DNA from 2 places in the Polycladomyces subterraneus genome. Region 1 is predicted to be linked to the other one. Evidence: riboswitches for the same ligand, from Rfam matches in the RefSeq annotation. Region 1 holds a riboswitch; the other holds the start of a gene.

Region 1 (15,000 bases):
CGATGGCCGACGCGTCGGACGGTTCCTGTTGCGACGGACTGACCGAGAACGGCCCCAATCGCAACAGAGGCGCCGAATCCACATTGGCCTATTTGATCACGGAAGCGATTTTCCATCAAACCATGGAGGGGGATGACGATGAGTGTGCTGACGAACAAAGCTAACGCGATCGCTAAGCATGTGTTTCGGGAGTACGACATACGGGGAGTCGTCGGCGAAGAAATCCACGAGTCATTCGCCTACTGGTTAGGTCGGGCGTTTGCCCGCCGGGTGCGCGAAGAAGGCCAACGAACGGTGGTCGTCGGCCGCGACAACCGGCAGAGTTCGCCCGCGCTTGCCCGTGCAGTCGCCGCGGGCCTGAGCGACGAACAGTGTGAAGTGCTGGATATTGGGGAAGTCACCTCGCCGATCTTCTACTTCAGCCTCGAACATCTCGATGTACCATCCGGCATCATGATCACAGCGAGCCACAACCCTCCCAACGAGAACGGATTCAAAGTGGCGCAGAACAAGACGACCCTGTTCGGCAAATCAGTAAAAAACCTGTACAATGAAATGGTGGCTGTAGCCGAAGAAACCGGCCCCAAACCGGTCATTCGGCAGGATGCTCCGACGAAGGCAGTCGACATTCGCACGCCGTACCTCAACATGTTGCAACAAAAGATCCAACTGGGCGACCGCAAATTAAAAGTGGTCGTGGACTGTGGTAACGGCACCGCGTCTTCGTTTGCGCCGGAGGCACTGAAGCGTTGGGGATGTGAAGTCGTGCCCCTGTACTGCACGTCGGACCCGACGTTCCCAAACCACCATCCAGACCCCGTCGACCCGGATAACCTCAAGGATCTCATCCGAGTGGTCAAAGAAACAGGCGCGGATCTCGGGATCGCATTTGACGGTGATGGCGACCGTCTCGGTGTGGTGGACGAAACAGGCTGCATCCGCTGGGGAGACCAGTTGATGATCCTTTACTGGCGTGAAATTCTCCCCAAATACCCGGGATGTGATGCATTCGTTGAAGTCAAATGTTCGCAGGCGCTGGTCGAAGAAATCAAACGACTTGGTGGCAAGCCCCAGTTCCACCGCACGGGTCACTCGCATATCAAAGCGACTCTGCGCAGGACGAACGCGCCGTTTGCAGGGGAAATGTCGGGGCACCTGTTCTTCAACGATGAGTACTATGGCTTTGACGATGCGCTGTATGCCGCGGGGCGGCTTTTGCGGATCCTGTCTCGGGACACGCGGCCACTCTCCGCATTGTTTGCTGATGTCCCGCAGTACCACGCAACACCTGAGACGCGCGTTACCTGCGAAGAATCGCAAAAGTCGTTGGTGATCGAGCAGGTGAAGGAGCACTTCGCGAAGCGGTATCCGATTGTCGACGTTGACGGTGCACGTATCCAGTTCCCGTCCGGGTGGGCGTTGGTGCGCAGTTCAAACACGCAGCCCATTCTCGTGTTGCGGGCTGAAGCGGACAGCGCCGAGAGCTTGGAGGAGATTAAGCGCGAAGTGGCGGACGTCGTGCGTTCTTGCGGCATCACCTCTACTATCCCGTGGTAATGCCGCGGCATGCACAGTGGACAACCTTGGATAGGGGTGGAACCGATGAACCCATGTGAACCTGTCAAATTTACCCCCATCGCTGTGCCGCGGATCTGGGGTGGACACACGCTGAAAACTTGGTTCGGCACCGATACCAACCAACCGATTGGCGAATACTGGGTAGTTTCCAGCCATCCACATGGCACGAGCGTCGTCGAACAGGGGGCGTTTCAAGGCAATACGTTGAGCGATTTGGTGCGGGAACATCCAGAAGCATACCTCGGCGACAGCCCGCAACCGCGGTTCCCGCTCCTGATTAAGTTTATCGAGGCAGCACAAGATCTGTCCGTTCAAGTGCATCCGGACGATGAGTACGCGCGCAGGGTGGAGTCGGACTTCGGTAAGACCGAGGCGTGGTACGTGCTGGATTGCCCGGATGATGGGCGCGTCATCTACGGTCATCACTTCAAGTCGCGCCAAGAGTATATGCAGGCTGTCGAAGAGAAACGCGTAAAATCGTATCTTGAGTACGTGCCGATTTCGCCGGGGCGGCTGGTGTTTGTTCCTTCGCGGACGATGCACGCGCTGTTGGCCGGTACGGTAGTGCTCGAGATCCAGCAAACCTCCGACGTGACGTACCGCGTCTATGATTGGGATCGTGTGGACGAACACGGACGGAGTCGTGAGTTGCACGTAGAGAAAGCAGCCGATGTCCTGCAGTACGGTTCGCAGCCTAACCCCTTCCCGGCAGCACAGGAAATTCCCGCGGCAGCCGGCATGCGAGGGTCTCGCTTGGCTGCTTGCCCGTATTTCACCATTGACAAGTGGAACTTGCAGTCTGGACGGCACTCCTTTGTGCACGGGCGCAAGGGCAATCCGGACATCGTGATTGTGACGGGCGGCCAAGGTAGTCTGCACTGGCCTGACGGTGACATGCCACTGCGTCGCGGAGATGCCGTAATCGTCCCCGCCACGTTGTCCGACTACGCAGTATCCTGTGTGGGTGAGATGGAGCTCATTCGCGTGTTTTATTAAGGGCAAGCGAGAAAACCCAGCCCTTCAGGTTGGGATAGTAGCGAACATCGGACGCGGGAAGGCTGCAGCCCTCCCGCAAGTCCGACAGCATTTTGGCACAATCAAGTCAAGCAGTGGAAAACATTTAAAACGACTATGCGAGGAAAACTCGTGAAAAGATGGATATGGGTTGCCACGCCAGATGAAGCGAGAAGCCCACGGCAACCAAAGGGAGTGCCTCTGGCATTTCAGCCGTGTGGGGCGAGCCACTAATCGGAACCCTAGATAGGCATACCAATGGGCGTGATTCTGCACGCGAGGTCGTTACAGTCTTCCAATAAGAAGTCACGCGCCATTGTTGAAACAGTTTGGTAGTCGATCGGAGCGATGGCGACTGACGATAAAAAAATCCGGTCCCTTAACACAGGGTACCGGGTTTTTTTTGTGTATGCAGCTGTTGGCAGGAGGGTGTGCTCACGTAGCACCATCGATTACGCACGGTGAGCTCCTGTTACGGACACGGATAGGTGGTTTCTCGCTTAGAACCTTCGGCCAAACGGAAATCCACCAAATCCACCGAATGGACCACCAAAACCCCCGAAAGGAAATCCGCCGAATCCACCAAAGGGACCTCCAAATCCCCCGCCAAATTGATCAGTATATGCTGGACCTTGATGTTGAAGATACTCGTTTTCCATGGATGATGTACCCCCATTTTGGTTTTTCAGCTTTATGATACTCCGGTGTCAAAGAAGGGTGCCTAATTTCAAGGATCTACATCATCAATCCCCATAACATCATCGGCGGGCAGGGCTGGATGACGATTACGACGAATAACGGTGGGAATCGCTGTCCATTGTGGATCGGTAAACTCAAACTTGGAACATCAGATTTAAAAAATAGCTTCCACTCAAAACACTAGCGGAATCAATCGCCAGGAAGATTTCCGATACCGTCGGTACGCCTCCCCAAATTGGTCCTCCATCATCCGTTCCTCCACGCTCATACGGTAGGAATACGCCGCCAAGTACACCATCAGATTGACTACTACCGCCGTGATTGACAATGTGGATACGGCAAATCCCAAAAAAACCAACATCGTCCCCAAATAGCCTGGGTGGCGAATGTATCGGTACCATCCAGATTGTACCAAGTGATGTCCCTGTTGAATCCCGATGAAGCGACTGAACAATCTACCCAAGGTGTGCATGGCGGAAGCTCTGATCCAGACACCCGACAAACCGATCACGATGCCGAGAATAAACCATGGATTTCCTATTGTCGGCTTTGGATCCATCACGTAGATCACAGTGGGTGCAACCGCCAACAAAAAAAGCGCCAAACCCAGAATGTAAGTGGATAGACAATATTGGCGTATTTCCTTCACTGGCGGTTTCCGTAACCATTCCAACCCCACATACAGTACGACCGGCAAATAAGCAAACGCGATCAAGAAATCATCTCCCCTGCCATTTCTTTCGTTGTGTTTTCAAAAATATGCAGAATAAAGAGGAGTGGACAGGGATAAGAGAAGACCGTCATTGGCGGAAAATTGTTGCTATGGTATGAAATACATCACATGGTGCAACTGTTCGTTCCAGTCTCGTAGCCTATCAATAAATATTTGTATCGGACATAGTCCAGAATTGCACAACCTCCGTTTTCCCAGGCAGTACCGACAGATAGTATGGGTGTGTATACCCATTGTTTAGATATAAAATACCTAGTAAAATAATGACTATGGCACGATCATTTCAACGCTCACCTTTAGCTCTAGCTGTACTTGTGCTCCTATATGAGAAACCCATGCATCCCTACCGGATGCAGCAACTGATCAAGGAACGCGGGAAGGATCAGGTCATCAACGTTCAGCGGCGGGCGAGCCTCTATCAGACCATCAAACAACTACGGCGGGAAGGGCTGATTACTGTTCGGGAGACCTCGCGTGAGGAAAACCGCCCTGAGCGGACGATTTATGAACTGACCGAGAAAGGGCTACAAATCGCTCGGGATTGGTTGCGGGATATGCTTTCAACATCTGCTCAGGAGTTCCCAGAATTTCCGGCAGCGGTCTCCCTATTACCTTTGCTTACCCCCGCTGATGTGTTATGCCAACTGGAGAAACGGGAGGCTGCAGTTACTGACAAGTTGGCTCGTATCGATTCCGAGCTTCGCCAAGAGGGAGGTGTATTACCCAGACTCTTTCTGCTTGAGATGGAATATTTACGCGCGATGCTCGAAGCTGAGCTCCAGTGGGTCCGCTCACTCATCGACGATTTGCGTTCCAAACGGATTACTTGGAGCGAAGAGTGGCTCCGCCAGTTCATAGCCTCTGATACAGAGATGGACACAGGGGAATAAGTTCACACCTTTATAAGGAGGAAGTTACATGTCCAAAAAAGCCCAAAAGGGTTATAAGGGCATCGGAATGGACGGTCCCATTGCCACGTGGTATGCGAAAAGTACCCAGAACAACATTGAGGATTACAAAAAAGATGCGGAAAAGGTGGCTGCATGTGTCCCGGAAGAAGCAGCTGTTCTTGAGCTTGCCCCTGGCCCGGGATACTTGTCGATCGAACTTGCAAAGCTCGGCAATTACAAAATAACCGGTTTGGACATCAGTAAAAAATTTGTTGAAATTGCGCGCGAGAAAGCCAAAGAAGCGGGTGTGGAAATTGACTTTCGTCAAGGGGATGCTTCCCGGATGCCCTTTGATGATCAAACATTTGATTTTATCATCTGTCGAGCGGCCTTTAAAAACTTTTCACAGCCCGTCGCTGCCCTTGACGAGATGAATCGGGTGTTGAAGGACGGCGGAAAAGCCGTGATCATCGATTTGCGGGGAGATGTTTCCCCGGAAGCAGTGGATAAACATATTGAAGAGGAGTTGGGTTTAACCGGATTTCAATACCTCCTGACAAAATGGATATTTCGATTGTCACTCATCAAACGGGCTTATACGAAAGAGGAGTTTAGGCAGTTGGTATCAAAGAGCAAATTTCAGACATGCAAGATTCAAGAGGATACGATCGGTTTGGAGGTTTGGCTTGAAAAGTGACTTCTCAGCTTGACAAGTGATCCGTTCGACATGTTGGTTCCCAAAGGGGGCTATTTTTTTAGCCCTCCAGTAACCGGACAGTTGAAAAGATGGGGAGTGAAGCCGCTCCAGATCTGCTTGTCCCCATATTTTCCCGAATGTTCAGTCGAGTGGTTGCAGGGAATGGAAATCTCCAGTTCGAAACGTATGGTGAATGCTTTGTTGCAATTCGAATGGATGTGGAAAAGGAGTGATTCGTGATGGAACCGGTCATTGTTGTGGAACATTTGCACAAACGCTACCGAAATGTCCATGCCGTCAACGATGTGAGCTTTTCGGTGAATATGGGCGAAATCTACGGAATCTTGGGACCAAACGGGGCGGGTAAAACGACGACGATTGAAATGTTGGAAGGATTGAGGAAGCGGGATGAGGGAACGATTCGTATTCTCGGGTTAGACCCGGATACGCATCCATACGAATTGCGGGAACGCATCGGAATCCAGTTCCAGTCCACGTCGGTACAGGAACGGATGAAAGTGAAAGAGGCCCTTCAATTGTTTTCTTCCTTCTACAGAAATAGGCGGGAAATCGACCCGATTGTCAACGCATTGGGCTTGGAACCGTACCTGGATACACCCTTCGGACAGCTGTCCGGCGGTTGGAAACAACGGGTCACGCTCGCGCTCGCCACAATTCATGATCCGGCAATTGTCTTTCTCGATGAACCCAGCGCCGGATTGGATCCGCACGCCCGGCGGGAATTGTGGGAACTCATTCTCCAGCTGCGCAAAGAAGGAAAAACGATTGTCCTTACCACCCATTACATGGAAGAAGCGGAACGCTTGTGCGACCGGGTGGCGATGTTTCACAAAGGACGGATCCTCGCTGTGGACAAGCCGCAAAGACTGGTGGCCACATGGGGCAAAGTCCGTTATCTGCATGTCGAATCGTTTGAGGCGGACGAACAGCGGCTGCGTATGCTGCCGGGAGTGTCCGAAGTGAAACGGGACGGACATGTGTATCACGTGTTTGCCCGGGATTTGCAATCGGCCGCATTGCATCTGTTCCGGTTAGCGGACGAGGAAGGATGGATCATTCGTTCTTTCCGCTTTGAAACGGGGAGTTTGGAGGATTTGTTCATTTCTCTGGTGAAGGAGGAATCCGCATGAACGCACTCGGCAGATTGACTTGGATGGAAATGAAGTTGTTTTTCCGGGAAAAGCAGGCTGTCTTCTGGACGTTTCTCTTTCCCCGTCCTGATGATCTGGCTGTTCGGCTCCATGTTCGGCAACAAAAAGATGCCGGGAGGATGGAGTTACAGTGACATGTACATCCCTTCCTGGATTGCGGTCAATTTGCTGACAACTGCGCTTTTCACCATCGGAACGGTGTTGGCGGCATACCGGGAGCAGGGAGTTCTACGTCGGTACCAGGCCACCCCTGTCCACTCCTGGATGGTATTGGGGGCCTATATGTTGTATGGTACCCTTATCTTTCTCATCAGTGCGGTCGTCATCGTGGTGTTCGGTTGGTCGGTGTACCATTTGGACGCACCCAAATACCCTTTGAGTGTCATCACCGGGTTGCTGTTGTCGATCTTGGCACTGCTCCCGTTCGGATTATTCCTCACTTCCCTGGCGAAAAACAGTCGGACAGCCACAGCGATCAGTTCCCTGTTTTTGAATTTGATGCTGTTTTTGTCGGGGGCCACGTTTCCTCTCGAGATGATGCCTTCCATCCTGCAAAAGGCGGCCAAGATTTTGCCGCTCTACTATGTGGTCGACCTGCTTCGCCGAACATGGAATGAGTCATCCATCTGGGATTGCGGTCGTGATGTAACCGTATTGATCGGGATCGCTGCGGCATCCATCGTCTTGTCAATCCGATTCTTCCGATGGGGGGATTGAAAAACACAAGTTGTAGTATTGGTCAAAAAATCATTATACAAGGTATAGTGTTTGAATAGATCTTCCGCGATCGATTTTTCGTCTGTTTTTGACGGATGAAGAGGTTGGACAATTGGAAAACCGGTAAGATACAATGGACCTACTTTTGGACAACGACATACCGTGGGAAAAGGTGGAGTGGATTGTCCACTCTCGAAGAGGGAAGCCGGTGAAAATCCGGCGCGGTCCCGCCACTGTGAATGGGGAGCCGGGCCGTATGTCACTGTCGAAAGACGGGAAGACACGGCCATCAGGGGGCAGTATGTCAGGTCAATTCTCAGATCGATCAACTAGCAGCCCCCAATGCGATGATCCATGAGCCAGGAGACCTGCCTTTTCCGACAACACCGTTGACCTACGAGGATAGGGAGGTGTTTGATGTGCCGCGTGTCGCGATCGGTACGATCGGCTTATGCGGGTCGTGCCGTTTTTGTGTTCACGGTTGGATTAGTGCCCCCATCAAACACTTCCCTTGAAAGGGAAGTTTTTTATTTGTCCGCATCTGAAATGGGAAAGGGTGCTTGTAGATGGAACAAGTAGAAGTAAAAAAAGAGACGGACTGGGAGTCGCTCGTTCGCTCGGTCTGCGAAGAGACGGGAAATCTTGATGCCCATTCACTGATCGTCGCTGCCAAGGCGCAGCTGCGGGAAGGCATGACGGACCGAGAAGTTTTGCGGACATTGGCACATACGGCGGTAGAACAAACCAGCGTCGATCAACCGGGTTGGCAGTTTGTCGCAGCCCGTTTGCTGGCGGAGGAATTGTATCGTACGGCAGCGCACAACCGGGGATATGATCGCGAGCAGGGAACGTACGGGGATTTTTACGATCTGCTTCAACAGTTGACGGCGAAAGGGTTGTATGGTTCCTATCTGCTGGAACATTACACTGAGGCGGAAATCCGCGAACTGGAAGTTTCCATCCGTCCGGAGCGGGATCAGTTGTTTCATTACATCGGATTGAAGATTCTGGCGGACCGGTATCTCGTGCGGAATTATGACGGTGCGGTAATGGAGTTGCCGCAGGAACGATTCATGGTGATCGCCATGCATCTGGCGATGAAGGAACTGGACCGGTTGACGTGGGCCAAACGGATGTACGACGTGTTGTCCCGTTTGGAGGTCACGGTGGCGACACCGACGATGAGCAATGCGGGGCGACCGTTGCACCAGCTCTCTTCCTGTTTCATCGATACCGTCGACGATTCGCTGTGGTCTATTTACAATACCAACACCGCTACCGCCCAGGTGTCCAAACACGGTGGCGGTGTGGGCATCTATCTGGGAAAGGTGCGGTCCAAGGGGTCCAAAATTCGCGGGCACAAAGGCGCTTCCGGCGGTGTCATCCCCTGGGTGCGTAATTTCAACAACACTGCCGTAGCGGTGGATCAACTGGGTGTGCGTAAAGGGGCATTCGCCATCTATCTGGATGTGTGGCATGCAGACATCCTGGACTTTTTGAACCTGAAGACCAACAACGGTGACGACCGTTTAAAAGCGCACGATATCTTCCCCTGTGTATGCATCCCCGATCTGTTTATGCGACGGGTGAAGGAACGGGGTATGTGGTACCTGTTCGACCCGCATGAAGTGCGTGAGGTGATGGGATTCAGCTTGGAAGACGCCTGGGGAGAGGAGTTTGAACGGCGGTATGAGGCGTGTGTCAATCACCCGGAACTGAGCCATAAGGAAATCCCGGCGATTGAAGTGATGAAGCGTATCATGGTGAGCGCCTATGAAACCGGGACGCCGTTTCTGTTCTTCCGCGATACAGTCAACCGACTCAATCCCAATAAACACAAGGGAATGATCTATTCTTCCAACTTGTGCACGGAGATTTGCCAAAACATGTCCCCCACCGAGCTGATCAGCGAGGAGTTGGAGGACGGTGTCATCGTCACCAAGCAAAAACCGGGGGACTTTGTCGTCTGCAACCTGTCGTCCATCAATTTGGGACGAATCACGTCCCTGGAGGATTTGACGCGCATCATCCCGATCCAGATGCGCATGCTCGACAATGTGATTGACCTCAATCTGTATCCGGTGAAACAGGCGGAAGTGACCAACCGCAGGTACCGGGCCGTCGGATTGGGTACGAGCGGATACCATCAATACCTGGCACAAAAAGGGATCGATTGGGAATCGGAAGAACATCTGGCCGAAGCGGATCGGTTGTTTGAGGAGATTGCCTATCAGACGATCCGGGCCTCTATGGAGCTGGCCAAGGAAAAAGGAGCGTATCCGGCGTTTGAAGGAAGCGAGTGGCAGACTGGCGCGTTCTTTGACCGGCGCGGCTACACCGGAGAGCGTTGGCAAACACTGCGGGAGGAAGTGAGCCGATACGGGGTGCGCAATGCTTGGATGATTGCCGTCGCACCGACGGGGTCCACCTCGCTCATCGCCGGTTCGACTGCCGGGATCGATCCGGTGTATGCCAAGTTTTTTGTCGAGGAGAAACGGGGAGCGCTGATTCCGCAGACCGCCCCCAATCTCTCGGAGAAAACCTTCTGGTATTACAAAGAGGCGCACCGGATCGACCAGATGTGGAGCATTCGCGCTGCCGGCATTCGTCAACGCCACATCGACCAGTCGCAGTCGTTCAATCTGTTTATCACGCCGGACACCAACGCCAAGGCATTTTTGTCCATGTATCTGGCCGCATGGGAAAACGGGCTGAAAACCGTCTACTATGTGCGCAATCAATCGTTGGAAGTAGAAGAATGCGTCAGCTGTTCGTCCTAAAGTGTGTCCCAACCCTGAGACTTCGGGTGGATCGATTTTGCTCGGATGAGTGACAAAGGGGTGTCTGGTCATTCCGTAAGGGAGCAATGTGGACAGTGTTCACCAGACACACCCTAATCCTGCTCTACTTTTGCTCAATTGGTAGGAGGAAAGAGAATGGAGAAACTGCAACGAAAAAAAATTTTCAACGAACACGGTCAACGCGGCACCCAGCGCATGATCAACGGCAACACCACCAATCTGCGGGAATGGAACCGGATCAAGTACGATTGGGCGTACAAAATGTATCGCACGATGCTGAACAACTTCTGGATTCCCGAGGAGATTTCGCTGACCGGTGACGCCAAACAATTCGAGGAGCTGACACCGGCCGAGCGGCGTGCTTTTGACAAAACGATTTCGTTTCTCAACTTTTTGGATTCCATCCAGTGCGAGAACCTGCCCAACATCCGGGAGTACGTCACGGCACCGGAAGTGGCGTCACTGCTCAACATCCAGGCGTTCCAGGAAGAGATCCACGCCCAATCCTATAGCTATATCCTGGATACCGTCTGTTCTCCACAGATGCGGGAGAACATCTATGACGAGTGGCGGAACGACGAACACCTGCTGCGTCGCAACCGATTCATCGCCGATCTTTATCGACAGTTTGTCGAACACCAGGACGACTGGCAGTTTGTCAAAACATGCATGGCCAACTTTTTGCTGGAGTCGCTCTACTTCTACAGCGGATTCACCTTCTTCTACACTTTGGCCCGGCAAGGGAAAATGACGGCCACAGCCACGATCATTAAATATATTCAACGGGATGAGCTGACCCACGTCGTGCTCTTCCAAAACATGATGAAGGAGATGCAAAAGGAGAATCCGAACTTGTTCACGCCGGAACGGATCGAAGAGTTGCGTGACATGACCCGTACGGCCGTAGAGCATGAAATTCGGTGGGGGCAATACATCACCAACAACGAAATCGACGGGTTGAGCAATGAGCTGATTGAACGTTACATCAAATATTTAGCCAATGAGCGGATGAAACGACTCGGCTTCGGCATTCTGTATCCGGAACAAACGGAACATCCCTTGCGCTGGGTGGAACATTTCTCCAACCTGAACCAAACCAAAACGGATTTCTTCGAACAAAAGGTGACCAATTATGCCAAAGCGGGCGGATTGGACTTCGGTGATTTGTGATTTTCATTGATTTGGTGAAGAAAACATGGTGAAATGAAAAAGAGAATAATCGCGTGTGGTTAAAAGCTTTTGTCAGTAGTCTCATGGTGTCTCCGTTACCATGGTGTAATGAACGGTTTTTCAGGCAGGGCATCGGGCCCTGCCTTTTGGCGAATGAACAAGGATTGAGGAGGGGATCAGTTTGTCCCGATTGGAACGATACGGTCATGGTGGCGACAGAGTGACGGCATCCGAGTTGTTCGGTCTTGACCCTGATTCGTTCCTGGATTTCAGCGCCAATATCGTGCCTTTTGGTCCTCCGCCATCGGTGAAGCAGGCTTTGAAAGGCATACTGGAAACGGAAGGATTGCCGGTGATCACCCAGTATCCAGACCCTCGGTCGCGCAGGTTGAAGGCATTGTTGGCAGAGCGGCACAACCTGACGCCGACCCGGATCGCCATTGGCAACGGTGCCGCCGAGTTGATCGAGCTGATTCTGGATGTGGTGCGACCGTCAGTTGTCGGGATCGTGTATCCTGCATTCTCGGCTTATACCAGCAGTGCCAAAAAGCGTGACATCGAGATTGTCCCGCTATATGGGGAGGAAGAGAGTCATTTTTTGCCGCCGGTGGAACGCCTTTGCGAACTGGTGCGCAAAACGGATCTGGTGTTTCTGGGCTATCCCAACAATCCGACCGGACTTTGCATCTCTTTTGACGAACTGAAACAGGTGGCCAAAGAGGCGATACGTTGCCAGACGGTACTGGTGGTGGATGAGGCATTTCTCGATTTCATTCCCGACGGGGAGCGCATGTCGTTGATTGGCCAGATCGAATCGTACCCGAGCGTGATCCTGCTCCGCTCTCTCACCAAATTCCATGCGTTGGCAGGGGTTCGTCTCGGCTATGCGGTGGCCAGTCCCAAGTGGGTCAAACGATTGGAACAACGTCAGGTTCCATGGAGCGTCAATGCGGTCGCACAGGTGCTCGGCGAAGCGGCCCTTCAGGATCAGGAGTACGAACAGAGGGTGCGTGAATGGGTGCAGCAGGCGCGGATGTCTTTGCGCATGCAGTTGAGCCGGATCCCGGGGTTGAAAGTGTACCCGAGCGAAACCAACTACCTCCTGGTTCGTCTCGAACGGGAGGGAAAAACTGCGGCATGGTTGCAGGAACAACTGGGACAGCAGGGGATTCTGATTCGCAACTGTGCTGATTACCCCGGACTGGACGAGCGTTATTTCCGCGTGGCCGTGCGGACCGACGAAGACCATGAACGGTTGGTGAAGGTCCTGAAACAATGTTTAGATGAGGATGAGGAGGCGGCTTCTTCGTGAGCGTGGTGATGGTGACCGGCGGAGTTCGTTCCGGAAAAAGCGCCTTCGCGGAAGAAATTTGTCGGTCGTGGGGAGGACGTGTCCTCTACGTTGCCACGGGTGGAACTCCCCGGGATGAAGAGATGCGGGCGAGAGTGGAGCTTCACCGCCAACGTCGTCCGCATGATTGGGGATTGATCGAGGAGCCGCTGGAACCGCAAAAATGGCTGTCCCATCCCGAACCCTACGACATCGTGCTGATCGACTCCCTTTCCGCATGGGTGGCCAACCGGGTGATGAATGTCGACGAATCAGACCGGGAGCAATTTCGCCGATTGCCTGAAGAGTTGGAAACGGAATGGCACCGGCTCCTTCCCTGTTTTGGCCGACAAAAAACGGTGATCGTCACCGATGAAACGGGGTTGGGCGGTGTGGCCCTGTCACCGATGGGGCGGTTGTTTCAGGAAACGTTGGGGAGAGTCAACCAACTCACGGCCCGATTCGCCGATGAAGTGTGGATGGTGGTTTCGGGGATTCCCTGGAGGTTGAAAGGATGAGAGGGTTTTGGTCCGCATTGGCCTTTATGACACGTATTCCAGTCCCCGCCCGTTGGCTGCATTCGGACGGATGGAGAAGCAGTTCTGGGTTCTACCCTGCGGTGGGCGGTGTGATTGGGTTGTGCCTCGCCGGGTTCAATTGGTTGACGGAGCCTTGGCTGCCGCCTTGGATTCGCACCGTACTGGTCGTGGGGGTGTGGGTACGACTGACGGGAGGCCTTCATCTGGACGGATTGATGGATACGGCGGACGGGATGGGGGCCAACCGGGACCGGGAACAAACCTTGGCCATCATGAAGGACAGCCGGGTCGGGGCGATGGGCGTTTTGGCAGCATTGTTTGTGATATTGGTGAAAATGGCGGCGGTACATGATATGGGAATTCACGCCACTGTTGCGCTGTTTTCCGCCCCCGTGGCCGGTAGGATGGCGATCCTGTCGGCCTTATATTTCTGGCCTTATGTTCGGCAGGACGGGATTGGTTCCCAGTTAAAAGCGTCGCTAACAGGGTGGCAGATGGCCGGGGCGTGGGCTTTCGGCATCATCCTGCTCGCAGTGGCAGGCGGAGGGTTTGCCATGTTGCCGTTGATAGTCACCCTGGTGGTGACGGTATGGATGGCCTGGCGGGTGATCCGCAGGGTCGGTGGATTAACGGGAGACGTGTACGGCGCGATCGTGGAAGTGACGGAGGCGGCGGTGTTGGTCGCTTTTTGTGTGTGGAGGTGAGGGTGTGCGGCTGATCTGGGTGCGTCACGGAGAGACGGAGGGCAACCGGCAAAGACGGTATGTCGGCCATTGGGATGATCCGCTCAATGAACGGGGGAGACAACAGGCGCGTAAGGTGGCGGAGCGGCTGTCACGCGAACCGGTGTCGGCGATCTACACCAGTGATTTGTGCCGAGCCGAAGAAACAGCTTCAGTGATTGCCGCCCATCACCCGTCCGTACCGGTTCAGGTAACCCCCTTGTTACGGGAATGTGCCTTCGGAGAATGGGAAGGGCGAACGTACGATGAGATTGCGGCGAATGGAGAGATGCATTTGCAGCGCTGGTATGATGATCCCTGGTGTGTGTCACCGCCCGGCGGCGAATGTTTGCAGGAAATGGAACAACGCATAAGTTTATGGCTAGAAGCATTGGCCGTTCGCCATGGAAGCGGGGATACGGTAGTGGCGGTTGCCCACACAGGCCCGATTCGCCTGTTTCATGCCAAGTGGGTGAAACGGAATCCGCGTGAACTGTGGGATTTTTCCCTGCCGCACGGTGAAGTATGGGCGGTACGCCGAAGGGGAGACGGGTGGGAGGTAGAACCATGGAACCCGTCATGATGCATAGGTGGGATCTCGATCCGGTGGAAGCCGAACGGCTTCAGCGCGGTCTATCAGCTCAAGTGATCAGAACGGACCAACTGCATGATGTCCGATACGTGGCTGGGGTGGATGTGGCCTATGATCCGGAAACGGACAAGCAGTTGGCCGCGGTGGTCGTATTAAATGCACGTTCTCTCCAGGTGGTTGAAACCACCGTAGCGGAGGAGCAGGTGTCGTTTCCTTACAGAAAAAGTCGCCTAAAAGCCCACGGTTTCAATCGTGGGATGAAAGGCGGCGTTAGCTCTATGCCCTCTGAAGAGGGCGCTTAGAGAAGGACCAAAAAGACGGTATCTTTGATTCACTACCACTTTGT
Region 2 (15,000 bases), on a different contig from region 1:
AATCGCAACTCGGAGTTTTTGTTGTTGGCCACTTGTTCAAATTTTTTTAGCCCCGAAAAACCCGTAACAGAATTGATGAATTGACGGAAACGCTGAGACACCGAGTCCCGCTGAATTAACCTTATTTCCGATCGGGCGGTGGGCGGTAGGTCAGTAGCGTAGTGGCTACCATGCTCTTTTTTTGATTATCTTCCACACACAAAACACACACAAAAAGAAATCCGGCCTTAACAGCGGTCACCCCCCGAATGATGACAAAGATAGCCCAAAATGATTACGGTTTTTCTTTAACGTGCCGAAAGAGAGTTAGATTAGTTAACAGTCATGAGGGAAAGGGATACATCATGAAAGATCGTTATCGAAAGCATAAAGAGTATAGAGAGACGATAAATAAGTGTTTTAAAAATACTCGTATGGAGTTGAAGAAAGTTCGTCATGAGATAAGTAATATGGACCAAAAAATTCACAAAGACAGTCAATAATAGGGAGTAATACCAGCGAAGCTGTTACTAGGAGTAAAGTAGATTCCAAAAAAAGTAAAACCCTCAACTGAGGGTTTTTTTATATTTCGCCTCCAAATAAGATGTGGCTAACTGCTAAATGGGTAAATGAAAACGTTAGGTTAAATGATCCTTAAAAGTACTGAATTACAATACCAATATACTAATAGTTTTTGAACCAAGGAGATGATTTGATGTCTCGATGGTTAAGCGCGTTGCTGGCTTTGCTGGTTATGGCTAGCATGCCCACTGCCACCTATGCAAATTCCGTTACACCTGCCAGCCAAGAGGCAGCTGAGGAAGACCGGGAAGTGGGTTACGGTCCCCATGGGTTCGACCTGCAGGCGCACCGGGGCGGGATCGGTCTGACCGTGGAGTCCACGATTGCGGCGTTCTCCCGCGCGCTCGAGGTCGGGGTGAGCACACTCGAGTTGGACGTGCAGATCACCGAAGACCACCAGGCCGTCGTCACCCACGACCGCAAGGTCTCGGGCGACAAGTGCCAGGACACGGGCCCGGCGTTCCCTGGTGACCCCGAGTACCCCTACGTCGGCAAGTACGTCAAGGACCTCACCCTCGCCCAGATCCGCACGCTAGACTGCGGCTCAAAGACGTTGCCGCAGTTCCCAGGGCAGCGCCCGAGCCCCGGAGCTAGGATGCCGTTGCTGAGTGAGGTGTTCGACCTCGTCAAGCGCTATCACGCAAACAAAGTCTGGATGAACATCGAGACCAAGGTCGAGGCGGGGGCACCCGAGGAGACAGCTCCCCGAGAAGAGTTCGTGCAGATCGTCGTCCGCGAGGTTCGCAAGGCCGGGATGCTCGACCGAGTGTCGATTCAAAGCTTTGACTGGGGCGCCCTGATGCGCATGCGCGAGGTCGAGCCCCGCCTTCCCATCGTGGCGCTCACCAACGGTCCGCAGTTCCTCCAGCCGGGCCAGCCAGGCGCCTCCCCGTGGCTGGGCGGCATTGACATCGACGACTTCGATGGCGATCCTGTCGCCGCCGCCCATTCGTTCGGTGCAGACGCCATCTCCCCCGTGCACGGTTTCCCGCAGAACGGCAAAGTCACTGACGAGAACTATGAGCCCTACGTTACGAAGCGCATGGTGCAAGAAGCCCACAAGTTCGGGATGAAGATCATCCCGTGGACGGTCGACGACGAGCCCACCATGCACAAGCTCATCGATGACGGCGTCGACGGGATCATCACCGACTACCCGGACCGGCTGCGTGAGGTCATGGAGCAGCATGGTCTCAAGCTACCCAAGCGCTACCCGGCTCCCAAGGAGTCGGATGGCGGTGGTACCTTGGCCATGTCTTTCTCAATTCCGGAAACTCCGTTGAGGAAAATTCGAGTTACTTCGTAACGAAAGAAAGCCCGCATGTTGGCGGGCTTTCTTTGTACAGATGATTTTGAACTGAAACGGCGTCTTGGCCATCGGTCCCAACGACACATTAGCGTTACACGAATCCAACCGAGGAGTTAGCGGCCCTATATGTAGAGGAGTTATAATTAAAAAAGCCCTCAGTTGAGGGTTTTACTTTTTTGGTTGAGGTCGGGACGCGATTTTCCGTCTCTGCTCCATTGCAGTGGCAAGTCGCTTGGCGGAAAATCGCTCCCTCTCGTACCTGAATAAAGAACTCACGACTTCGCCTTTTCAGCGATGATGCAAACCGCAGGTGCGGGTCTGAACGGTTTCGTTTCCCGCCGGATCTGAACAAAGCCGGCTTGTTTCAATTCATCGATCAGCCGATCGGCAAATTCATCCAACCCGAGAGCGTGCTTTCCCAACGGCTGATAAGTGGTGGCGATCCGTCCTCCCGGTTCAAGCCATCCGTAGAGCTTTTGAAACACGCGAACCCGATCGGTCCAAAACATCGCGGAATTGACGGAGTAGATCTTGGTAAAGGAATGCTCAAAAGCAGACCACTCCTCGATGTTTCCGGTTACCAGACGCACCTTCCCCTGTCGAACGGCCCGGCGGTTGCGCCGTTCCGCCTGCTTTCGCATCGTTTCGGAAGGATCGATTCCCACAATCTTTCCCTCTTAAATCCTCCGGCTTGCTTGAAAGATTCCCACCCCGGGACCATAGCCGATTTCCAGGATCCGGTCCTCCGGCCGGATATCCAAGAGAGACAACGTCCACTCATTTCGACTGCCGGTGGTGGCGGCCATCAGCATTCCGACCACATGTCCCCAAAAACCTCCGGGCTTCCGAAACTGTTCGGAAAATTTGTCGATGAAACCCAACGAAGATCTCTCCTCGATTCGCAAATGAGATGGATCTAGACATCCAGCTTGGATTGGGCGACTCTGCACTCAATCTCGTACTCCTTCAAGTTTTGACACATCTGGTCCAAAAAACCTGACAGCATGTTCCGCTCGTGAGCGGTCTAGGTGAGCACGCCCTTTGTTGTTTATTTTTAACGATTGGTTTTCCAAGTAATATAGGGTTCGGACGGATTCGGGTCATTTTCCTTCAAGAACTGCTGCAAGCCTTCTAAATCATCGGTGTTGATCATATCGACACCAGCTTTCAAAAGTTCGTTCCAAATAGCTTGTCGTTCAGGAGAGGGGGTGTCAGGGGTAGCCCAAAAACGTACCTTCTGACCGTTGGCATGAGCTGTTGAAACAATTCTATACAGTTTTTCCTGTTCCTCTTTCGGCATTTCTCCTTTACCCATCCAGGTGAATTGTTTTGTCCAGTTATCACTGATGAGAGGAATAAACTCATTCGAAGCGTTTGACCCGAGATCGCTCAAACGTCCATCATAAGCTGCATAACGAACAGGCTGGTTCTCCATCAGGGTACGCGGACGGTTCCCCGAAACAATAACGGTTATTGCGCCGGGTTTTACCCCTGAAGGTGTGAATTTTGTAAGCATATCCTGATAATGGCGAAGCTGCTCATGTAGAACTCGATATGTAGCCTCGGGCTCGGACTTAATATCAACCAATAGAGTAACATCATGCCTATAGTTCGGATAAACCAATCCATGATTAGCCTTGACTCTTTCCTTTAACGGGTCAAGATAAAGAGACTTTAATGTACGTCCAGGACGTACATCTTGCTTATCGTGGGCAACGAGTAGCTCTCCGTTAATAAGCCAGACGTCGGCTTCAACACTTGTAAATCCATGCTCCAGGGCATCCGATAACGGATGGGTATGCTCGTAATCATTATGAGCGTGCGTTCTCGCAAGAGGCAAAATCGACTCTTGGTTAGAAGGATTGGAAGCAGCAAAAGAAACATTTGCAAAAGTCATTGTAAAGGCAGTAAAGACTAAGGTTAACGCCAACAACCATTTTTTCATTAATTTTTCACCTCTGAAGGATTAGAGATAAACATTTCGTCTGTCATATTAGAGATAAACACCAAAAATTCAAAGGACGAGCAACATAGCAATCCATCTTCGTACTAAAATCAAAGAATCCCCTATCCCTACTATTGTCATTTACCATTTGTAAAGTGTAAATCAGTTTGTTTAAGCCCTTTATAAACTACGTATAAAAAATAGTTAATAATATAATTTAGGATATCATAAAAAATATATAAGATAGGATATGGCAAGTCCGATTTAATAGGTACTCCTATGATTCCTCGCCCTTCTCAACTTTCGATGGTGTTTCCCCTACACCAGGCTCTCGTCGGAAAGTCTCAAAACGATAGTTTTTGAGACTAATAAAGTCTACACTAATAAGGTCTACTATGATAATGTCGAACCAAAAGAAATTACCCAGCAATAAAAGCTGGGCAAAATCCACAATGTGGTGTCAAATCCATTTACTATTGTAATACCGACCGCGGTTATTTGGGGTAGACTGATTCTACCTGACCATAGAGACGCAGAAATGAATATTACCCTGAAAGGAGTGTAAATTAGCTATAGAATAGCAGCTTCCCACAATTCACCTCCACGATCCTGTGGAGGTTTTTATTATCTTGTTTGAATAGCATCTATCGGGTATGGAGGGAAATTAACACACCCCATCTTGTCGTATGATTGCGATGGAATTTCCAGAACGGTGAGTATTTGGAATGGCATGTTACAAATAAGTAATAACAAGGGGGGAGGTGAACGAAAACATGGAAAAAACATTTAACTTTCATTATGCAACCGTCGTGGTGAAGGAACAGACAGTTGAGATTCACCACAAGAAAAGATGGGGTAATGAAAGGAAACACTATGGAATCAAAGTGTTCCCTATAAACAGGATTTATTTCGTCCAATTGCTCGAAGCAAGGTTGTTTAAAGATGGGTTCTTCGAATTGAAGGTAAAAGGTGCCCGTTCCGAATATGCAAAAGATGAGGCACGATTTGACATAATAGGTAGTTTTGAAAACCCCACCGCTCACGCTTTGAAGAAGGCAATTGAAAAAGAGAAGAAGAGAAAAGCAGATGAGATTATGGAATTATACCAACTTGTTCAAGAGGGAGTTTTGACGGAAGACGAATTTGCTGAGTACAAGAAAAAGGCACTTAGGGTATAAACCCGCCTTATCTGGCGGGTCTTTTTTCTTTTTTCATCCAAAATATTCATAATAGTAAATTTAAGCAGGAATAAATCCAACTTAAGCTCTCTTTGTGTGGAGAAGTCGATGGGGATAAAACTTATATATCCTCCGAAGCACCATTGTCTCATGTCCGCCAAATAGTATTAGCGGACATATCCTACCCGAAAAAATACGCTTTGATGTCCGCTAAGGTTTCGAATATCCTTGAAATATCATGTCCGCTAAGGTAACAGCAAAATAAACGGGGGGATTTCGGTGCCCAGGACACCACAGATATCCGAACAAGCCCAAGAGTGGATCGATCGTTTTGTATAACGCTCTTCCAGCAGATCACGTAACATTTTGTTGCGTATTCACATATTGGCATTTTTTTATATGCTTCATACTCTGCAATGGTTGGGGTAGAAACGTTAATCGCTTTTGCAAGATCAGCTTGCGGTCTCCGTCGAAGCGCGGCGCTTCCAACCGTCACATAAAGTTATTCGCACAGGCCATCAATTTCGCTTATGATGATTTCCTGTTCCTTCGCCAGATACATATAACTCTGGCAACGGTCGATCAGCTTTTGTTCGATAGGATACCCATACAAAAATGAAGAGGAAGAACATAAATATGGTGATCCCCACTAATTCAAAATCCAATTCTGCCCATGGGTTAAAGAATGTAAAGGCTTCGTAGATTGAGACGCCATATGCTAAAACCACAATAATCCACCCCATCACTCTGGAGGCAGACTGTCCAAGTTTACTGGATTGGCGAAGTATTTTATTGGTAATCAGAGAATCAATGGTATCTGTGATCATCATCCCCATCATAAATGCGATTCCCAAGACGTAAGGCATATAACTATCATTGTTGTCCGCCGCCATCACCCAGACGGACGTTTGGCTGATGGTCTCTGATGCTAAAGCAAACAGTCCTCCAATCAATATAATGAGGAGCGGATTGCTTGTTTCCTGTAATTTTTTCGGTATAAACTTTCCTTTGATGCCTTGAGGTCGATAATCATCCTGATTTCCTAATCGAGTCTTTAACAGATTATTGATGTTTAGTGTTCCAATCAGGAATAGGGACAAAATAGAAAACCATGTCACAAACAGGTCGACGTAATCCGGTAACCTAAAGTTCTGACTGATGTTTCCTAGAAAAATCCCAATACTGGCTACTACTAAACCGTGTCCAAATGAGAATAAGGTACCGACCCAGCGAGCAATCGAACTTCCTTTACGCCAATTGTAGCGAGCCAAGCCATCAATACAAGCTATATGATCAGCATCCAAACCATGTCGAAGACCTAAAGTAAATACCAGTACGAGAAGAGATAAATTTTCCATCCTTTCGCTCCTTACAGAATCTTCATTCAAAATTTCGCCCTTTACCCTTCCATCCCCAGATACAGACAAACAAAAAACACTTCCCGTTATGAGAAGTGTTTGATGATTATATCCACATACAAGTAGTACAATTCACAGCCTATGTCATGCCGATCGACACCAATTTGGCGGCATGCGGCGTCACCAAACACCTCCCTATCCTCGTAGGTCAATGGTGTTGTTGGAAAAGGCAGGTCTCCTGGCTCATGGATCATCGCGAAACCATACCGGGCCTTCCCATTGCACACTGGCGACAGTGACCACGGCATCGCTCCCCATTCACAGTGGCGGGACCGCGCCGGATTTTCACCGGCTTCCCTCTTCGGGAGTGGGCGAACCACTCCACCTTTTCCCTTTCAATATGCAATTGTCAAAATCGCGATCAAAATCTCTGTTTATTGTATCGAATGAAAAAGAGAATCGCAACTAGTGGTCATGGATTGTTCTACGAGAGCTGGAGAAATTTCATCGCGAGCTGATCCGCTTCATCGGTTAACGTCGGAGATGTGATGATGGACCAAAAAACCCCTGTTATCTTGATCTGATAACAGGGGTAAGAAACTGCTGATAAAGTGGTCAAATCACTCGCGATTTCTTATGCGCCGTTATCACACCAACGGCAAATTGGGTTCCGCATTAAGCGACATATCGCCCACTTGCCCGTCAAAAAAGCGGTAGGTACCCGCCGCGGCAATCATCGCCGCGTTGTCGGTACAGAGTGACAGTGGCGGCACGCGCAGCGTAATCCCGGCTTCTCGGCATCGTGCATCCAGCGCTTCGCGCAAGCGGCTATTGGCCGATACGCCGCCCGCCAGTACCAATTGCTTCACACCGGTGTGGGCGACTGCTCTCATCGCTTTTTCCACCAACACCTCGACAACCGACTCCTGAAAACTGGCGGCCACATCCGCCGGATTGACCGTCTCTCCTCGTTGACGCGCGTTGTGCAAATAGTTGATCACCGCAGATTTCAACCCACTGAAGCTGAAATCGAAAGAGTCCGGCTCCAGCCACGCCCGCGGAAAATCCAGCACATCCCTGCCTTCTTTGGCCAACCGGTCGATCTCCGGTCCGCCGGGATACGGCAAATGGAGCAGCCGGGCCACTTTGTCGTAGGCTTCCCCGGCTGCATCGTCCCTTGTCCGGCCCAGTCGTTCAAAGCGGTTGTGTTCCCGCATCAGAATCAGCTCGGTATGTCCACCGGAAACGACTAGCGCTACCAACGGGAACGAAAGCGGCTCCACCAGGTGGCTGGCATAAATGTGACCGGCGATGTGATGCACCGGTACCAATGGAATCCCGCGTGCAAACGACAGCGCCTTGGCCGCAGAAACCCCGATCAAGAGCGCTCCCACCAAACCGGGGCCCTGTGTGACGGCCACGGCGGACAAGTCGTCCAATGTGACGCCAGCACGATCCAACGCTTCCTGAATGATCTGCGTGATCCGCTCCACGTGGCGGCGCGAAGCCACCTCGGGTACCACGCCGCCGAATTTGCGATGTACGTCCACCTGGGAAGATATGACGTTGGACAACACGCGTTGTCCGTTTTCAACCACGGCTGCAGCTGTCTCGTCACAGCTCGTTTCAATCCCCAGTACCAGTGTTCTGGTTTGATTCAACTGTATGTTCTCCGTCATCTTCATCCAATGTCACCCACATGATCAAGGCATCCTCCTGATTGTCCGAATAATAACGGGGACGAATGCCTTTGGCTTCAAATCCCAATTTACGATACACGTGCTGGGCCACGTGATTGGATACCCGCACTTCCAGTGTCATTTTGTCAGCGCCCAACAATCGGGCCAATCGTTTCATATAGGCCAATGTGGCCTGTCCCAGCTTTTTCCCGCGATATTTCGGATGGATCGCGATATTGGTGATGTGCGCTTCGTCCACCACAATCCACATACCGCAATACCCTGCGATTTCCCCATCTACGGTGACCACGGTGTAATGCGCGAACGGGCTATGCAACAATTCATTGACAAACGCCTCTTTCGGCCAGGGAGTGGGAAACGAGGCGCGTTCCACTTCCATGATCATTGGCAGATCGGCCATCTTCATCGGGCGAAATGCAATCCGCGACCGTTCCATGGCAGTTCACTCCGTTTGTTGCCGAGCCGACCATTTGACTTCCGCTTCGGTCTTCTGCAGATAATTGGGCGCAAACGCCTCATCAGCCACCTCGCCTCGTTGCCAGCGGGCATAGGCCAACTGCCCCAGCATGGATGCCCGTGGCACGTTTTCCGGCGGATAGCCGAATACCGCTTGGTTCCCGAGGGAGGCCTCGATCTGTTCACGAAAATGGTCCACATCGTCCCCGAGAAACAGCATCGGCCCCAAGCCCGATAGTTCGCTCAGCCACTCATCGACCGGTACGACTCGCTCCTCCCGGGCGGTCTGCACGAGACCGTCATCGGTCCGTTGATACAGTCCCGTATAGGCGCGTTTGCGTCTGGCATCAAACAACGGGACGATCCCACCGTCAAAATGGCGACCATTCATCGCCAATACAGCCAAACTGGAAACCCCGATCAGCGGTAACTGCCGGCTCCAAGCAATTGTTTTTGCCGTCGTAACACCAATTCTCACCCCGGTGTACGAGCCCGGCCCTTGCGCCACCGCCACCGCATCCAAATCATCCACCGAAAGCGCCAACTCCCGTAACAAGCGGTCAATCGCGGGCATCAAACGGACAGAGTGATTTCGATGCATATTGGTTGTCAATTCTCCGAGTACGCGATTTTCCTCCAAGACAGCTACGCCCATCACCAATGTGGACGTATCCATCGCCAGGATTTTCATATTCCGCTCAGCTCCTCACATATCCGCCTGGCACGGGCGTTACGCAAATGAAGGCGGATTTCCCGTTCACCAGTGGACAGCACATGAAACGTGAACCAGACGGTCTCCGCCGGCATCAGTGGTTTGATACGGCTCGCCCATTCCACCAGCGTGACACCGTCACCGTAAAAATACTCGTCCCATCCCAGATCCTCATCTGCTCCCTCCAACCGATACACATCCATGTGATACAGTGGAAGGCGCCCGTGATATTCCTTGATCAGGGTGAATGTGGGACTGTCGATGTACGCTTCGATCCCCAAACCTTTGGCCACACCTTGGGTGAATGTCGTTTTTCCCGCACCCAGATCCCCCTCCAGCGCCAACACGTCACCGGGCTGAAGCAGCGAGGCCAAGCGTCGGCCCAGCTCCCTCGTCTCCTGTTCCGTTTTGACGATCCAGCGACAAGGTTCATGCATGTCCATCACCCGTCTGTGAAGTGGTTATATCCCCGGCGTTCCAGTACGGTCCTGCCTTGATCCGTCTTCCATTCAACCGCAGGTTTGCCCCGTTCCGTCCAACCGATTCGATACAGGTTCACACCTTCATTATGCGCCGTTTGTTCCAACCGCGCAAACACTGCTTCCGGTACACATCCCACCAGTTGAAAGTCTTCCCCTCCGTACAGGGCCCACTCATACGGATCATAACCTGTTTGGCTGGCATAGTCGATTAACGCATCGGACAAGGGGATTTTATCTTTTTCCAACACGATGCGAACGCCACTCGCTTCGGCGATCTCCCAACATTCTTGTGCCAATCCATCACTAATGTCATTGGCCGCTGCCCCCGCACCCAAAGACGACAACAAACGGCCGGCAGCCACCTGAGGAATGGGACGGCGATGGGCACGGATCAAGTCGGCAAACCGCTTCTTGGTCCCATCGTTTCCGTTCAGCAGCACATGCAAACCCGCGCTCGAATCCCCCACAGTACCCGTCAGAAACACCACATCACCCTCACGGGCTGCGGATCGTTTCAGGGCTTGTCCGCCCTCCACCTCTCCAATCACCGTCAAAGTGACGGTCAAATCATGCGGTGCCTTCACCGTGTCTCCTCCGACTATCACCAAACCAAACCGATCTGCCAAATCATACATCCCTCGGTACAAATCAACCAGCGCATTTGTCTCCCAATGACGGGGAACAGCTAAAGAAACGACACCGTAACGTGGCAATCCGCCCATCGCCGCGATATCGCTGATGTTGGCCGCCGCCAGCTTCCAACCGATATCCGCGGGTTGCATGGTCTCCGGCAAGAAATGAACGGTTTCGATCATGGTGTCTGAAGTGATGACAAGGGAACGATTCAGAGGATGGACAACAGCGGCATCGTCACCCACATCCACCTCAACGGATGGCGGAGAGGACGGTCGATATTGCGTCAACAAGCGTATCAAGGCAAATTCGTCCCGCAATGGAGAGCCCTCCGATCATTCCGCAAATAAAAGAAACACGACCGCAGCCAATCGCCACGGTCGTTGTTTTGGAGCGGGTGATGGGAATCGAACCCACGCATCCGGCTTGGAAGGCCGGTGTTCTACCACTGAACTACACCCGCATTTCATCAATTTTCCTGAAGTAAGGGAATGGTCGGGGTGACAGGATTTGAACCTGCGACCTCCTCGTCCCGAACGAGGCGCTCTACCAAGCTGAGCCACACCCCGGAACAATAAAATCTATTGCATCAACTGGCGATTTTTCAAAACTGGTGCGGTCGGCGAGACTCGAACTCGCACGGCCTTACGGCCACTACCCCCTCAAGATAGCGTGTCTGCCAGTTCCACCACGACCGCATGTTTTCATCCGCTTGGTGCGGGTGGAGGGACTCGAACCCCCACGCCAGAGGCGCTAGATCCTAAGTCTAGTGCGTCTGCCAATTCCGCCACACCCGCCCGTATAGCAAGGGTTTTCGCCAGTTGTCTACGCACTTTTTCGGTACTCCGCACTAGATCGCTTAGGCTTACCGTAAGGCTTGCCGATAGGCTATGCGCTTTTGTTAAATTTCGCGCGCCTCATCAGCGACAAGTCATATAATACACTCTCGCAGAAAACAAGTCAAGTCCCTTTTTTGATGATTTTCTATTCCGTCTATTAGGAATCTTTTTTAAGCGATTTTTTAGTGAGATTTTCTCGAGAATGCATCGTGTCATTTCTTCAAATCGGAATCTGTTCGCGAACCATCACCGATGAAAATTTCACCGGTCGAGAATTCACCCTTTTTGGCTGCGGAGAAGTCGAGTTTTTCTCCCGCAGGCATGGGGTACACGTGCATGCCTTCGACTGCGCCGCCCGAAACGATTTACGCCTGCCAAATGCCAGTCGTCTTTTTCGAAAGCGGCGTTGGGACAGATTTCCCTCTCGCGCAGTTTGATGATCGGCTCATTCCGCCATTTTGCGGGACAGAAGCGGATGTAGTGCAGGGGAAATGACCGACCGCGAGCGACATCGCCTGGATCCGTCATTCCTCCCCGCCACTCTTGCGAAAGCTTAGTGTAATCTCATTCGGGCGCGCGTACGCGACGCTTTCGAGAGGGAAGCCGCCCGCATGCTCGCGAATGGCACGCAGCGCATCCATTATATCAATATCTCCCCCGCGCGCGTAGTGTAGAACGACCTGCGCCAGCCCGTTGACGTTTTCTAAAAAGGACATATCCGCGATTCCTAATCCGTATTCCTTAATCGGTTGTGCGACTGCGTGCGCTAAACCAATCCGTTTCATTTCGAATCCTCCTCGCTAATCAGTTTCGGCCCGCCTCCAATCGTTAAAAAACGCGCCAGACGATTTCCGCACCGCCTGACGCGTGATTTTCTCTTTTATTTATATGTTATCATTCTTTTCGGAAAGAGTTCCGGTATCGATAAAGTTGATCAATGAACCCAATCCGCCAATTACCATGTACCGCCGCGAATCTGATACGCTATTCATTCGGGCGCTCCATCGATCCGCTCCTCCAGGACGTGTCTAATAAATCCAAAGGGTTAAATTACGATATTTTAGTAATTGCATGCAAAGTATAGACAATAATCTCTTCCTTTGTGAATTTTTTCAGTGTATCGCCTAATACATAATGGGATAATAAGGCTCGCCACTCGGTGTAATACAAACAATAAATAGAATGGGGGTCGAGTACGGATATTCATCACATTACTCCCTATTCGATTTCGTCGGCATCCTGCGCCAATCGACCGCGGAAGTTCTTCGTTAACTCGACGATATTACAGTAATCCTTATCGCGAAAATGTTCGATGTAAGGTGCGAAACCAGAGTGTTTCGGATTCGGTAGATCACATTGTCCGGCGTGACCGACCATCACAACGGTACAAGAATCGTGGATTCGCGTAAGTACCTTTTTAAGGTCGTGCTTCGTGAAATTTTGTGCTTCATCGATAATGATCGTCTTATCCTGGATGTTTGTACCGCGGAAGAACGTGTGGGAAACCGCCGTCACCCAAACTCTCCCTTGTTTTAGTGCATCTACGTTCCTGGGATCATAAAGCGCTGTATACGGATCTTCCCCGATCTTAAGTAACGCATCTAAAAGCGGACCTAAATACGCTGCCTCTTTCTCTGCTTGCGTTCCCGGTCGATGTCCCATGACATGCTCTTCTGTCGGATTGAATATATAAAGAAGTGGCTTACCGATTAGCTTAGCAGCCCCGACCGCCAGCGTTGTTTTACCCGTGCCTGCTTTTGCATTCACGATTGTTAATTGATAATCGAAAATGCTATCGACATATTTCCGCTGCTCATCGGTTAATTTCGGTCCTAGTCCGAAAAACATATTTCCGCGGGGAAGTGGCATCTATAGCGCCCCTTTGCGTTGATTTATGAGAGCAAGCGATCATGACGCGAATGAATTCCGCAACTGCTACGATAAAAGCCGTGAGATCGTATCCCACGGCTCCAAGTATGAATACGATTGTAATCGAAGGCCAAACGCTCATTATTTCACACCGGGTTCTTTTGCGTATTGGGTTTTTCTCGTGCCGATTAACGTAAGTAGTACAGTATATGTTCTGGAAGCATTTTCGCTCTGGTCCATCCTCTATCTTGAACGCGTACCTTCCCCTTCTCATCTCAGGAGCTAATGCGAACGTATCTTTTTACACCCGTGAAAGACATACCGAGAAAACTGTTTCGCTGTTGTACCGCGTTCCAGTGCGGGAGTTCCAGTTCCGCGAGGGTCATAGCGCTCCATTTTTGTGCATCGATTGCGGCAGCAAGATTAAACACGCCTTTACGAATTGTGTCAGGTTTACCGTCGATTACACACTCCGAAAGATGCGAGCAAAATCTCAAAACATGGGTTTATGCCGTCTACCGCCATCGGCGCTTACGGGCGGCTTCCGCGTAAAGTTGAACATCAATTTTGAATACGATCTGCGGTGCTGAAGGAATTACGTGGAGCAAACATCATCCCGAACAAAAACAGTTGATCCTGTTGCCGCCGATCAGCCTGGGCGTTAGGCGCTCAGATTTGACTTAACGGGGGAACAGCGCAAAATAAAAAGCGCCATTAAAGGCGCTCAAGCCGAGAGTAATTGCTGTGATGTTGTCGAGGTCAGTTCCGAACAGGCTAACGTATGGCTGACACATTTCCAACCTCGTATGTGCGAGTAATTTTTGCAGACTAAACACGTATGCCGCCGTTCATGAAGTACATTTTCGCGACGCTTAACCGGTTGTGACGAACCCACTCCTTAGCATCGAAAGTTGCGAAGGGCTTCTTCCCTTTCATCTCATTAAAAGATCAAAAAAGGAAGAAAAAGAAGGGAATAACAAAAATTAATACTACGATTACCAACAGGAAAATTAACAAGCGACGCAATCCGAAACCAAAAAAAGGGAAACCACCAAATCCGAATCCGCTCATCATAAACCTCCCCTACCATATAGACTTCGCCTTTAAACTATTCATTGATCCGTACTGTAGAAACGGCGTATGCATGCATGTTAAGTCCAAATTAAACGAACTCCCGCGGGACTTCAGGAAAAATCGTGAACGCAAATGTTGAGGTAGCTAAAAATATGTCTGCTAAATCGAATTTAACTCTGGCGGGGCCTTCGCGCGCAGCCGACATCGCTTACAAACAAAGAACAGATACTCACCTACGTTTCCCTAGGTGAGTATTTTATTGTTGATGCCACTTTCATTAAACGGAGGAATCGGCGTGGGATACTTTGTTAATGTAGAACCAGACGTAAGTATATATGTGGAAGATATAAACCCCGGGGGCAGCAAGACCATCGTGTTTATACATGGTTGGCCGTTAAGCCATGAACAGTTTGAGTATCAGTTTGATGTTCTTCCCGCAATGGGATACCGCTGTATAGGAATTGACTGGAGAGGATTCGGTAAGTCGGATAAACCAATGAGTGGCTACAATTATGACCGATTGGCAGATGATATCCGCACTGTAGTTGGTGCACTTCAATTAAAGAACTTCACACTTGTGGGTCACTCCACAGGTGGAGCGATTGCGATACATTATATGGCCCGATACAACGGTTACGGAGTATCCAAACTTGTCCTTATAGACGCTGCAGCTCCCATAGGCTTTACAAAAGAAACTGCTAATAAACTTCTTACTGAAGCATTAAATGACCGACCTAAGATGATGCGGGGAGTAATAGACACCTTTTTCTTTCAGTATATAACCGTCCCATTCTCAGACTGGTTTTTTCAATTGGGATTACAAGCAGCAGGTTGGTCAACCGCAGCAATCATAATTTTACTAAGAGATGTGAGGCTTGATGATG

What was found. A riboswitch is a leader RNA that binds a small molecule or an ion and turns the genes downstream of it on or off. The one in region 1 is predicted to bind cobalamin.
Region 2: another riboswitch for cobalamin. It lies ahead of NWF35_RS11780 (HoxN/HupN/NixA family nickel/cobalt transporter); the one in region 1 lies ahead of NWF35_RS07800 (ribonucleoside-diphosphate reductase subunit alpha).

What each region holds. Positions count from the first base shown of each region.
Region 1 covers NZ_JANRHH010000031.1:152,839-167,838, forward strand. Annotated here, with positions in the region: gene NWF35_RS07755 (glycoside hydrolase family protein) at 1-164, shown strand, start outside; gene NWF35_RS07760 (phosphomannomutase/phosphoglucomutase) at 139-1,557, shown strand; gene NWF35_RS07765 (type I phosphomannose isomerase catalytic subunit) at 1,603-2,574, shown strand; gene NWF35_RS07770 (methyltransferase family protein) at 3,464-4,006, opposite strand; gene NWF35_RS07775 (PadR family transcriptional regulator) at 4,294-4,914, shown strand; gene NWF35_RS07780 (class I SAM-dependent methyltransferase) at 4,943-5,611, shown strand; gene NWF35_RS07785 (ABC transporter ATP-binding protein) at 5,851-6,762, shown strand; gene NWF35_RS07790 (hypothetical protein) at 6,759-6,917, shown strand; gene NWF35_RS07795 (ABC transporter permease) at 6,874-7,500, shown strand; cobalamin riboswitch at 7,654-7,890, shown strand; gene NWF35_RS07800 (ribonucleoside-diphosphate reductase subunit alpha) at 8,067-10,280, shown strand; gene NWF35_RS07805 (ribonucleotide-diphosphate reductase subunit beta) at 10,437-11,471, shown strand; gene cobD (threonine-phosphate decarboxylase CobD) at 11,653-12,783, shown strand; gene NWF35_RS07815 (bifunctional adenosylcobinamide kinase/adenosylcobinamide-phosphate guanylyltransferase) at 12,780-13,319, shown strand; gene cobS (adenosylcobinamide-GDP ribazoletransferase) at 13,316-14,044, shown strand; gene NWF35_RS07825 (histidine phosphatase family protein) at 14,049-14,645, shown strand; gene NWF35_RS07830 (endonuclease V) at 14,630-14,956, shown strand; partial or broken gene tnpA (IS200/IS605 family transposase) at 14,981-15,000, shown strand, end outside.
Region 2 covers NZ_JANRHH010000041.1:57,902-72,901, forward strand. Annotated here, with positions in the region: gene NWF35_RS11755 (glycerophosphodiester phosphodiesterase) at 695-1,867, shown strand; gene NWF35_RS11760 (class I SAM-dependent methyltransferase) at 2,143-2,535, opposite strand; gene NWF35_RS11765 (hypothetical protein) at 2,548-2,751, opposite strand; gene NWF35_RS11770 (phosphatidylinositol-specific phospholipase C/glycerophosphodiester phosphodiesterase family protein) at 2,925-3,815, opposite strand; gene NWF35_RS11775 (hypothetical protein) at 4,589-4,993, shown strand; gene NWF35_RS11780 (HoxN/HupN/NixA family nickel/cobalt transporter) at 5,512-6,351, opposite strand; cobalamin riboswitch at 6,563-6,755, opposite strand; gene tsaD (tRNA (adenosine(37)-N6)-threonylcarbamoyltransferase complex transferase subunit TsaD) at 6,999-8,036, opposite strand; gene rimI (ribosomal protein S18-alanine N-acetyltransferase) at 7,978-8,487, opposite strand; gene tsaB (tRNA (adenosine(37)-N6)-threonylcarbamoyltransferase complex dimerization subunit type 1 TsaB) at 8,494-9,198, opposite strand; gene tsaE (tRNA (adenosine(37)-N6)-threonylcarbamoyltransferase complex ATPase subunit type 1 TsaE) at 9,195-9,656, opposite strand; gene thiL (thiamine-phosphate kinase) at 9,662-10,654, opposite strand; tRNA gene NWF35_RS11810 (tRNA-Gly) at 10,724-10,797, opposite strand; tRNA gene NWF35_RS11815 (tRNA-Pro) at 10,827-10,903, opposite strand; tRNA gene NWF35_RS11820 (tRNA-Leu) at 10,946-11,032, opposite strand; tRNA gene NWF35_RS11825 (tRNA-Leu) at 11,048-11,131, opposite strand; gene NWF35_RS11830 (hypothetical protein) at 11,450-11,701, opposite strand; gene NWF35_RS11835 (hypothetical protein) at 11,698-11,958, opposite strand; gene NWF35_RS11840 (PhoH family protein) at 12,392-13,042, opposite strand; gene NWF35_RS11845 (hypothetical protein) at 13,991-14,113, opposite strand; gene NWF35_RS11850 (alpha/beta fold hydrolase) at 14,412-15,000, shown strand, end outside.